Regions from separate parts of the Nocardiopsis sp. LOL_012 genome, predicted to be linked through region 2. Evidence: predicted binding sites of a transcription regulator. Region 2 holds the regulator's gene; the other holds the start of a gene.
The links. The regulator HrcA, encoded in region 2, represses chaperone genes, less so after heat shock. The targets are predictions, from matches to a motif close to TTGGCACTCTCNNNNNGAGAGTGCCAA.

Region 1 (4,870 bases), on a different contig from region 2:
CCGAACACCAGGGCCGCGAAGGGCCGCCCCCGGTCCTGGTAGCGGGGGATGGCCGAGATGAGGGCGATGCACACTTCCTGCGCGACGTCGTCGGAGTGGTGGGCCAGCCCCGAGACCCGGGCGAGCCGGGCACGGCAGTAGCGCACCACCATGGGGCGCACCTCGCGCAGGAACGAGTCCATGGCTTCGTCGTCCCCCTGGACCGCGAGCAGTCCCAGGCGGTTCAGGCCGTTGTCGCACGTCGGGGCGTCCGCACCCCCGTGCACCCCTGTCCGCTGCGCGGTAGCGCCCCCCCGGGCGCCTGCATCCGTCACGTAACGAATGATGCCCCCATCCGGGGACCTGACCACTCCAATCGACAACTACGGAATGGTTACGTTTGAGGAAAAACGCTCGAAAACGGCACAGAAATCTGCACTGCTTTCGGGAGTACCGTGGTATCGAGCGGGGCGGGACGCCACCGCGCCCCGCCCCCGAAGACCGTACGCCCCGCTAGTGGGCGTGCCCGTGGTCCTCGTCCTCGTCCTCCTCGGGCTTGTCCGCCACCAGCGCCTCGGTGGTCAGCAGCATGCCCGCGATGGACGCGGCGTTCTCCACCGCGGAGCGGGTGACCTTGACCGGGTCGATGATGCCCTGCGCGGTCAGGTCGCCGTAGGTGTCGGTCGCGGCGTTGTAGCCGTGGCCGACCTCCATCTCCGAGACGCGGTGCGTGACCACGTAGCCCTCGGCGCCCGCGTTCTCCGCGATCCACCGGGCGGGCTCGACCAGCGCGCGGCGGACGATCGCCACACCGGTGGCCTCGTCGCCGCTCAGGCCCAGGTCGCCCAGGGCCGTGGAGGCGTGCACCAGGGAGGCGCCGCCGCCGGCGACGATGCCCTCCTCGATGGCCGCGCGGGTCGCCGAGATGGCGTCCTCCAGGCGGTGCTTCTTCTCCTTGAGCTCGACCTCGGTGGCCGCACCCACGCGCAGGACCGAGACCCCACCCGCGAGCTTGGCCAGGCGCTCCTGGAGCTTCTCGCGGTCCCAGTCGGAGTCGCTGGCCTCGATCTCCTTGCGGATCTGGGCGATGCGGTCGTCGACCTCGCCCTGCGCGCCCGCTCCGTCGACGATCGTGGTGTCGTCCTTGGTGACGGTGATGCGGCGGGCGCTGCCCAGGACGTCGAGGTCGGCGTTCTCCAGGGTCAGGCCGACCTCCTCGGCGATGACCTGGCCGCCGGTGAGGACCGCGATGTCCTGGAGCATGGCCTTGCGGCGCTCGCCGAAGCCGGGCGCCTTGACGGCGGCGACGTTGAGCATGCCGCGCATCTTGTTCAGCACCAGGGCGCCCAGGGCGTCGCCCTCGATGTCCTCGGCGATGATCAGCAGCGGCTTCTTGTCCTGCGCGATCTTCTCCAGGAGCGGCAGCAGCTCGTTGAGGCTGCTGATCTTGCCCTGGTTGATGAGGATGTGCGCGTCCTCCAGCACCGCCTCCTGGCGGTCGCCGTCGGTGACGAAGTAGGGCGAGACGTAGCCCTTGTCGAACTGCAGGCCCTCGGTGAAGTCGAGGTCCAGACCGAAGGTCGGGGCCTCCTCCACGGTGATGACGCCGTCCTTGCCCACCTTGTCGAACGCCTCGGCGATGAGGTCGCCGATCGCGGCGTCCTGGGCGGAGTTGGTGGCGACGTAGGCGATGTCCGCGCGCTCCTCGACGGGGCGGGCCCGCTCGACCAGAGTCTTGGACACCTCCTGGGCGGCGGCGTCGATGCCCTTCTTCAGCGACATCGGGGACGCGCCCGCCGCCACGCTGCGCAGGCCCTCGCGGACCAGCGCCTGCGCGAGGACGGTCGCGGTGGTGGTGCCGTCGCCGGCGGCGTCGTTGGTCTTGGTGGCGACCTCCTTGACGAGCTGCGCGCCCAGGTTCTCGTAGGGCTCGGACAGCTCGATCTCACGGGCGACGGTCACACCGTCGTTCGTGATGGTGGGGGCGCCGAACTTCTTGTCGATGACGACGTTGCGGCCGCGCGGGCCGAGCGTCACCTTGACGGCGTCGGCGAGGCGGTCCACACCCCGCTCAAGGGCGCGGCGGGCCTCATCCTCGAACTCCAGGATCTTCGGCATGGCTTGGGTTCTTCCTCCTGACGGTGGTCACACACAAGGGCATCCCGCCCCGCCCGGCGTGGCGCCGACCGGTGCGGGATGCGAATGGCTCCTGGCCCTGCTGAGAGGGCCTCGTCGAGACCTACTTCTCGACGACCGCCAGGATGTCGCGGGCGGAGAGGACCAGGTACTCCTCACCGTCGTACTTGACCTCGGTGCCCCCGTACTTGCTGTAGAGCACGACGTCGCCGACGTTCACGTCGAGGGCGACACGCTTGCCGTTGTCGTCGAGGCGGCCGGGGCCCACGGCCAGGATCTCGCCCTCCTGGGGCTTCTCCTTGGCGGTGTCCGGGATGACCAGACCGGAGGCGGTGGTCTGCTCGGCCTCCAGGGTCTTGACCACGACGCGGTCCTCAAGCGGCTTCAGCACGGTCTTGGTGGCGGTCGACACTGTAGTGACCTCCCCCTTCAAGGTTCTCGGTGTCCTGTACTGCGGCCCGCACGGCGGTACGGGCCAACTGTGTAAAAGGGGCGACCGCGGCGGCCTGTCGTCGCGGGTGCCAGACCGGCCTCGTCGCGGTTAGCACTCTACCCCCGAGAGTGCCAGAATGGAAATGTGGCGGGAAGCTGGGGCCGAAAGCCGTGCCGTGCCCGCCGCCCGAACGCCCCCGGAGGGACGGGCGGCCACTCCTAGGAAGCCACTGAAGGCAAGACCCCATCAGCCGTACCCGGCCCTCCCGGGCCACTTAACAACTTACGGAGGTCCCATGCGCGCGTCCGCCTTCTCCGCGCTGCTCACCGACGCGGGCCGGGAGGCGTTGGAGCGTGTGGACCCTGAGGAGGCCGCGGCCGACCGGCTGGGGACCGCCTCGGCGCTGCGCGCGGACCCCCGGGTGGCCGACCTTGACCCGCACCTACCCGTTCCCGATCTGGTCAACGCGCTTCTCACCCAGGTCGATCTGCGCGAACGCGGCCGCGCCAAGTTCGGCGACCGGGCCCGGGAGATGTACTTCACCCCCGACGGCCTGGAGCAGTCCACCCGGCGGACCGTCGCCGAGTACCGGGCGGCGCGGACCGCCGCCGCCGCGGACCCGGCCGGGGGTTCGGCGGGCGACCTGTGCTGCGGGATCGGCGCGGACCTGCTGGCCCTGGCCGAACACGGGGTGTCGGTCGAGGGCGTGGACGCCGACACGCTGACGGTGGCCGTGGCCCGCGCCAACATCGCGGCCCTGGGCCTGGAAGGCCTCGCCCGGGTGCGCGAGGGGGACGCGGAGGCGGTCGCCCCCGGCGCCTACCCCCTGCTGTTCTGCGACCCGGCCCGCAGGGGCGGGCGGGGGCGGGTGTTCGACCCGGCCGCCTACTCCCCGCCCTGGGACACGGCCGTCCGCCTGGCGGAGGGCTCAACGGCGGCCTGTCTGAAGGCGGCGCCCGGCATCCCGCACGAGGCGCTCCCCACCGGCGCCGACGCCGAGTGGGTCTCCGTGGACGGGGAGCTGAAGGAGACGGCGCTGTGGTTCGGTGCGCTCGCCGGAGGGGTCCGGCGCCGCGCGACCGTCCTGCGCGAGCCGAAGGCGTCGCTCCCGTCGGAGCGGGGCGCGGTGCACCTGGACGAGGAGCCGGGGCTGGGGCCGGCTCCCGTGGCGCCGCCGCTGCGGTACCTGTACGACCCCGACCCCGCGGTGGTGCGCTCACACCTGGTGGCCGAGGCCGCGGCCCGGGTGGAGGGCACCCTGCTGGACGAGCGGATCGCCTACTTCACCTCCGACCGGGCGGTGGCCTCGCCGCTGTGGCGGGTCCTGGAGGTCACCGACACCCTGCCGTTCTCGCTGAAACGGCTGAGGTCCGCGCTCCGGGTGCACGGCGCGGGCAGCGTGACGATCAAGAAGCGCGGGTCGGCCGTGGACACCGAGCGGCTGCGCCGGAGCCTGAAGCCATCCGGCTCCGAACCGGTGACGGTCGTGCTCACCCGGATCGGGCAGCGGCCGTTCTGCCTGCTCTGCCGGGAGGTCGGCGGCGGCGAGGAGGCGTGAACGGGGCCGCCTCCACACAACGTTCACATCCCCCAGACCAGATCGTTACCTCCGCGGCCGGCATCTTCTGCTTTCCTCTGGGGACATGGGTGTGCGTGTCGTTAAACTGGCCCCCGCTGAACGCTTCCGTCTCATGGATCCACCCGGAAGGCACCCGATCGCCCGACCAGCACGTGGTTCGACGCTTCAGGGCACCACGCTCCACTCGTATACACTGAGCCACGCTTTCGTCACACACGGGAGTTTTCGATTGCGGAGCACCCGCCCCCGGGGACCATCGAGAACCCGACCGCCCGGCCCCTGAACGTCCCTCCCGGGCCGGGACGGGAGCACCGGAACCAATAAGGAGCAGCCTCGGTGGAACAGACCAACCACAACTTCCTCAACGGGGGAGGCCAGAGCGGAATCTCCGACCGCATGCGTGACCTGCTCTCCCAGGCCGCCCAGGAGCACGTCTCCGAGCAGAAGAGCCAGGGCGCGGTGAGCGAGGAGATGCGCCAGCGCCTCGAAGGCATGGAGTGGCTGCTCCGGGAGCTGCGCGAACGCGAACTCACCGCCCTGGGCGAGGCGGTCGGCGCGGTCAACGGTCGGATCGACGACTTCCTGGCCCGGCCGCCGGAGTGGGCCGAGGCCCTCGCCGAGCACATAGAGGTGCTCGGCCGCCAGGTCAAGCCCCTGGCGGACATGCCCGCCCTGCGTTCGGACACCCAGCGCGTGGCCGGGCACCTGGACACCGCCCTCACCCGCCTCCAGCACATGGCCGA
Region 2 (4,870 bases):
CCGCCCCGGCTACCAGCGGCCGGTGCGCGCCTGGAGGACCGACAGCGCCGCCACCCCGGCCGTGGAGGTCCTCAGGACGGTGGGCCCCAGGAGGGCCCGCACCGCCCCGGCCTCGGTGAAGGCGTCGAGTTCGGTGTCGGAGAAACCGCCCTCGGGGCCGACCACCAGCACGATCTCCGCGTTCCCGCCCTCGGGCAGGGCGATCTCGGCCAGCCGCCGAGCCCCGTCCTCGTGCAGGACGACGCCCAGGTCCGCCGCGGCCAGCAGGTCCGCCACCGCCCCGGTAGCGGCGGGGTCGGCGACCTCCGGCAGCCGCGCCCGCCGGGCCTGTTTGGCGGCCTCGCGGGCGGTGGCGCGCCACTTGTCCAGTGACTTGGCGGCCCGGGCGCCCTTCCAGCGGGTGACGCACCGCTGCGCCGCCCACGGCACGAGCGCGTCGACACCGGCCTCGGTCATCATCTCCACGGCCAACTCTCCGCGGTCGCCCTTGGGCAGGGCCTGGACGACCGTCAGGCGCGGCCTCGGGGCGGGCTCGTCCCGGCGCTCCTCGACCCGGCAGACGATCCGCTCCCCGTCGACGCCGGTCACGGTGCACCGGGCGCGGCGCCCGCGCCCGTCGGCCAGGTCGACGGTCTCGCCCTCGCGGATCCGGCGGACCACGGCGGCGTGTCGGCCCTCGGGGCCGGACACGACCACCTGGCCGGCGTCCAGTTCACCGGAGCCGACCAGGAAGAGGGCCGGTGTCACTTGGCGCTGAAGGCGTCGCGGATCTTGGCGAAGAACCCGCCGTGCCCGGGGCTGAACCGGCCCGGCGACTTGTCCTCACCCCGCAGTTCGGCGAACTTGCGCAGCAGGGCCTCCTGCTCCTCGTCCAGCTTGGAGGGGGTCTCCACGTCGACCCGGATGCGCAGGTCGCCCCGGCCGCCGCCGTCGAGGTGGTTGACGCCCTTGTTCGCCAGGGTGATCACGTGTCCGGAGTCGGTTCCCGGGCGCAGGTCGATGTTCTCGGTGCCGTCGAGGGTGTCGAAGGCGAACGAGGCGCCCAGCGCGGCGGCCGTCATGGGCACGGTCACCGTGCAGTGCAGGTCGTCGCCCCGGCGCTCGAACGTGGGGTGGGGCTTCTGGATGATCTCCAGGATGATGTCGCCGCGCGGTCCGCCGTTGGGGCCGACCTCGCCCTCGCCCGCGAGCTGGATACGGGTGCCGTCGTCGACACCGGCGGGGATCTTGACGGTCCGGGTAACCTTCTCGCGCACCCGGCCCTCGCCCGCGCAGTCGGCGCAGGGGTCGGTGATGACGGTGCCCTGCCCCGAGCACTGCGGGCAGGGGCGCGAGGTCATCACCTGACCGAGGAAGGAACGGGTGACCTGGGAGACCTCCCCCTGGCCGTGGCACATCTCACAGGTGGTGCGGTGCGAGCCGTGCGCCGTCCCCTCGCCCTGGCACGTCTCGCACAGGATCGCGGTGGGGAAGGTGATCTCCTTGCTGACCCCGAACGCGGTCTCGGCGAGGTCCAGTTCGACGCGGATCTTGATGCTGCGCCCGCGCCGGACCCGCTCGCGCGGCCCCCGGCCGCCGGGCTGTCCGCCGCCGAAGAACGCGTTCATGATGTCGTCGAAGGCGAAGCCACCCGCTCCGCCGAAACCGCCGGCCCCGCCGCCGCCCGGCGCGAAGGGGTCCTGGCCCATGTCGAACATCCGGCGCTTGTTCTCGTCGGAGAGGACCTCGTAGGCCTGGGTCACCTCCTTGAAGCGCTCCTGGGTGGCGGGGTCCGGGTTGATGTCCGGGTGCAGCTCGCGTGCGAGCCGCCGGTACGCCTTCTTGATCTCGTCCTTGGAGGCGTCGCGACGCACTCCGAGCACCTGGTAATAGTCTCTGGCCACTGAGTTACTGTCCTGCCAAAATCTGTCCGACATACCGAGCCACCGCGCGGACGGCTCCCATCGTCCCGGGGTAGTCCATCCGGGTGGGGCCCACCACGCCGATCTTGGCCAACGACTGGTTTCCCACGCCGTAGTCGGCCGATACGACGGAGGTGGACCGCAGTCCCTCATGGAAGTTCTCCGCGCCGATGCGGACCGTGAGCATCGACGGGTCCTTCGCCTCACCCAGCAAACGGATGAGGACCATGTTCTCTTCCAGTGCTTCCAGAATGTCCCGCAGGCTGGCCGCGAAGTCGACCGCGGCGAGGTTGGCGGTGCCGGCCAGGACGATCTTCTCCTCGTGCCGCTCCACGAGGCTCTCCAGCAGGACCGAGAGGACCGCGACGGCCATGTCGCGATGCTCCGGGTCGACCTGGGCGGGCAGGTCGCCCACCACGCGGGGGACGTCGTTGAGGAAGCGCCCGGCGGTGGCCCGGTTCAGCATGGAACGCAGGTCGTCGACGGCGCTCTCGCTGATGTCGCCCAACCCGTCGATGACGCGCTGCTCGACCCGGCCGGTGTCGGTGATCACGACCATCATCAGCCGCGGTCCGCCGAGGGGCACCAGTTCCACGTGCTGCACCGACGAACGGGTGAGGGACGGGTACTGGACGATCGCGACCTGGTGGGTGAGCTGGGCGAGCAGCCGCACCGTGCGGGTGACGATCTCGTCGAGGTCCACGGCTCCGGTGAGGAAGGACTCGATGGCCCTGCGCTCGGCGGCCGAGAGCGGCTTGACCGAGGAGAGCCGGTCGACGAAGAGCCGGTAGCCCTTGTCCGTGGGGACCCGTCCCGCGCTGGTGTGCGGCTGGGTGATGTAGCCGTCCTCCTCCAGGGCGACCATGTCGTTGCGGATGGTCGCGGGGGAGACACCGAGGGGGTGCCGCTCCGCGAGGGCCTTGGAGCCGACGGGCTCGTTGGTATTGACGAAGTCCTCGACGACGGCACGCAGGACCGCGAGCTTGCGCTCATCCAGCAACTCGCCACCTCCCTGGCACTCCGTGGTCCACAGTGCCAATTCTATGCCCGGCCGCAAACCCGCTCGGCGCCCCGCCGGTGGTCCGCACCGCGGGGGGACCCCTACCAGTACACTGCACGACCGTGTCCAACAAGGGAACCGACCGCTACGGCCGCGACGTACTGGCGGCCGGACCGCGGCCGAAGAGGAGAGAAGTCCGCGAGGTGCCCCTGAGCCGGGACCTGGTCGTGGAGACGGCCGAGGAGACCTTCTGCGGTGCCGTCGTCGCCTGGGACAAGGCGACCGTGACCCTGGAGGACCGGGCGGCGCGCCGCCGGGTGTTCGGCCTGGCCCCGGCCGCGTTCCTCATCGACGGGCGCCCCGTCACGCTGGTGCGCCCGGACGGCGCGTCCAGGGGGCCCCTGCGCAGCGCGTCGGGTTCGATCGCGGTGCGCGGCGCCCGTGCGCGGACCGCCAGGGAGAGCCGGATCTACGTCGAGGGCGCGCACGACGCGGAGCTGGTGGAGAAGGTCTGGGGCCACGACCTGCGCGTGGAGGGCGTGGCCGTCGAGTTCCTGGAGGGGGTCGACGACCTGCCCGCGATCGTGGCGGAGTTCGCGCCCGGCCCCGGCCGCCGCCTGGGGGTGCTGGTGGACCACCTCGTGCCCGGTTCCAAGGAGAGCCGGATCGCCGCGCGGGTCCGGGGCGGGGACGTGCTGGTGGCCGGGCACCCCTACGTGGACGTGTGGCAGGCGGTCCGCCCCCGCGCGGTGGGGATCGCGCGCTGGCCCGAGGTCCCGCGCGGCGTCCCCTGGAAGGAGGGGGTCGTGGACGCGCTCGGGTGGCGGATGGAGACGGGTGAGGCCTGGCGGCGCATCCTCGGTTCGGTCCGCTCCTACGCGGACCTGGAGCCCTCGCTGCTGGGGCGGGTGGAGGAGCTCATCGACTTCGTCACCGGACCGCACCCGGCCTAGGATCGCAGGGGGCGCGGGTGCCCGCCCGCGCCGTCGCCGGACCACGGCCCCATGGTCGTCGGTGTATCCCCTGACATCACACGCCCCACAGCAGCGGAGCGAAGGACAACATGAGCGAGACCCCGACGAACCCCCCGTTCCCGGAGAACCCGCAGGGCGGACCGCCGCCCGAGCAGGTCCAGGGGCCGCCCGCGAACGCCCCGTCCCCGTACGAGCCCGGGGCCGCCTCCCAACCGGGGCAGCCGCAGCAGTACGGTCCGGCCGTGCCACACGCCGACGCGGGCCCCCAGTCCGCGCCCCAGCCCTCCTACGCGCCGCAGCCCGATCCCGGGCAGCGGCCGGGACAGCCCGCGTTCGCTCCCCCGCAGGACGCCCAGGGGCGGCCCGTACCGCCGCAGCCCCCCTACGGCCACCCCGGCCAGCCGCGGTACGCCCCACAGCCGGGGCAGCCTCCGCAGGGCCCGCCGCAGCCCCAGGGGTGGGCGCCCCAGCCCCAGCAGCCCGGGTTCGCTCCGCAGGGCCCCGGCCCCGGCTTCCCTCCCGGCCCTCCGGCCGACTTCCCGGGCGGCCCCCAGGCCGCGCCTCCGCCCTACGGGCAGCCCGGCCCCTACGGGCAGCGGCAGCCGGGCGACGACGGCACCCTGGTGTCGATGCTCGCGCACCTGTCGGGCTTCGTGATCGCCTTCCTGGGGTGGATCCCGCCGCTGGCGATCTACCTCGCCAAGCGGAACCGATCCCCGGTCGTGCGCCATCACGCGTCGGAGGCGGCGAACTTCCAGCTCACCCTGCTGATCCCATACCTGTTCGCCTGTGTGGCCTTGATCGGTCTGGGTATCTTCTTCCCAGAGCTGTCCTGGGTGGGATCCCTGTTCATCGCCCTGATCTGGGTGGTGGCGATCGTCTTCGGGGTCCTGGGCGCCTCCGGCGCCAACAGGGGAACGTGGTACCGCTACCCGGTGAGCATCCGACTCCTGAAGTAGCACCCCGGCCCGGGGCCGAGCGGAACCGGACACGGA

Region 1: the regulator HrcA is predicted to act here: its motif matches at 2,657-2,683, upstream of groES (co-chaperone GroES).

The regions. Positions count from the first base shown of each region.
Region 1 is NZ_JBHMIV010000012.1:74,422-79,291, reverse strand. Features, by position in the region: gene ACFHWE_RS10250 (sigma-70 family RNA polymerase sigma factor) at 1-227, opposite strand, end outside; gene groL (chaperonin GroEL) at 493-2,097, opposite strand; gene groES (co-chaperone GroES) at 2,219-2,527, opposite strand; gene ACFHWE_RS10235 (THUMP-like domain-containing protein) at 2,844-4,106, shown strand; gene ACFHWE_RS10230 (hypothetical protein) at 4,464-4,870, shown strand, end outside.
Region 2 is NZ_JBHMIV010000001.1:159,159-164,028, reverse strand. Features, by position in the region: gene ACFHWE_RS00675 (16S rRNA (uracil(1498)-N(3))-methyltransferase) at 10-747, opposite strand; gene dnaJ (molecular chaperone DnaJ) at 744-1,883, opposite strand; gene hrcA (heat-inducible transcriptional repressor HrcA) at 1,888-2,901, opposite strand; gene ACFHWE_RS00660 (DUF3097 domain-containing protein) at 3,024-3,854, shown strand; gene ACFHWE_RS00655 (DUF4870 domain-containing protein) at 3,965-4,834, shown strand.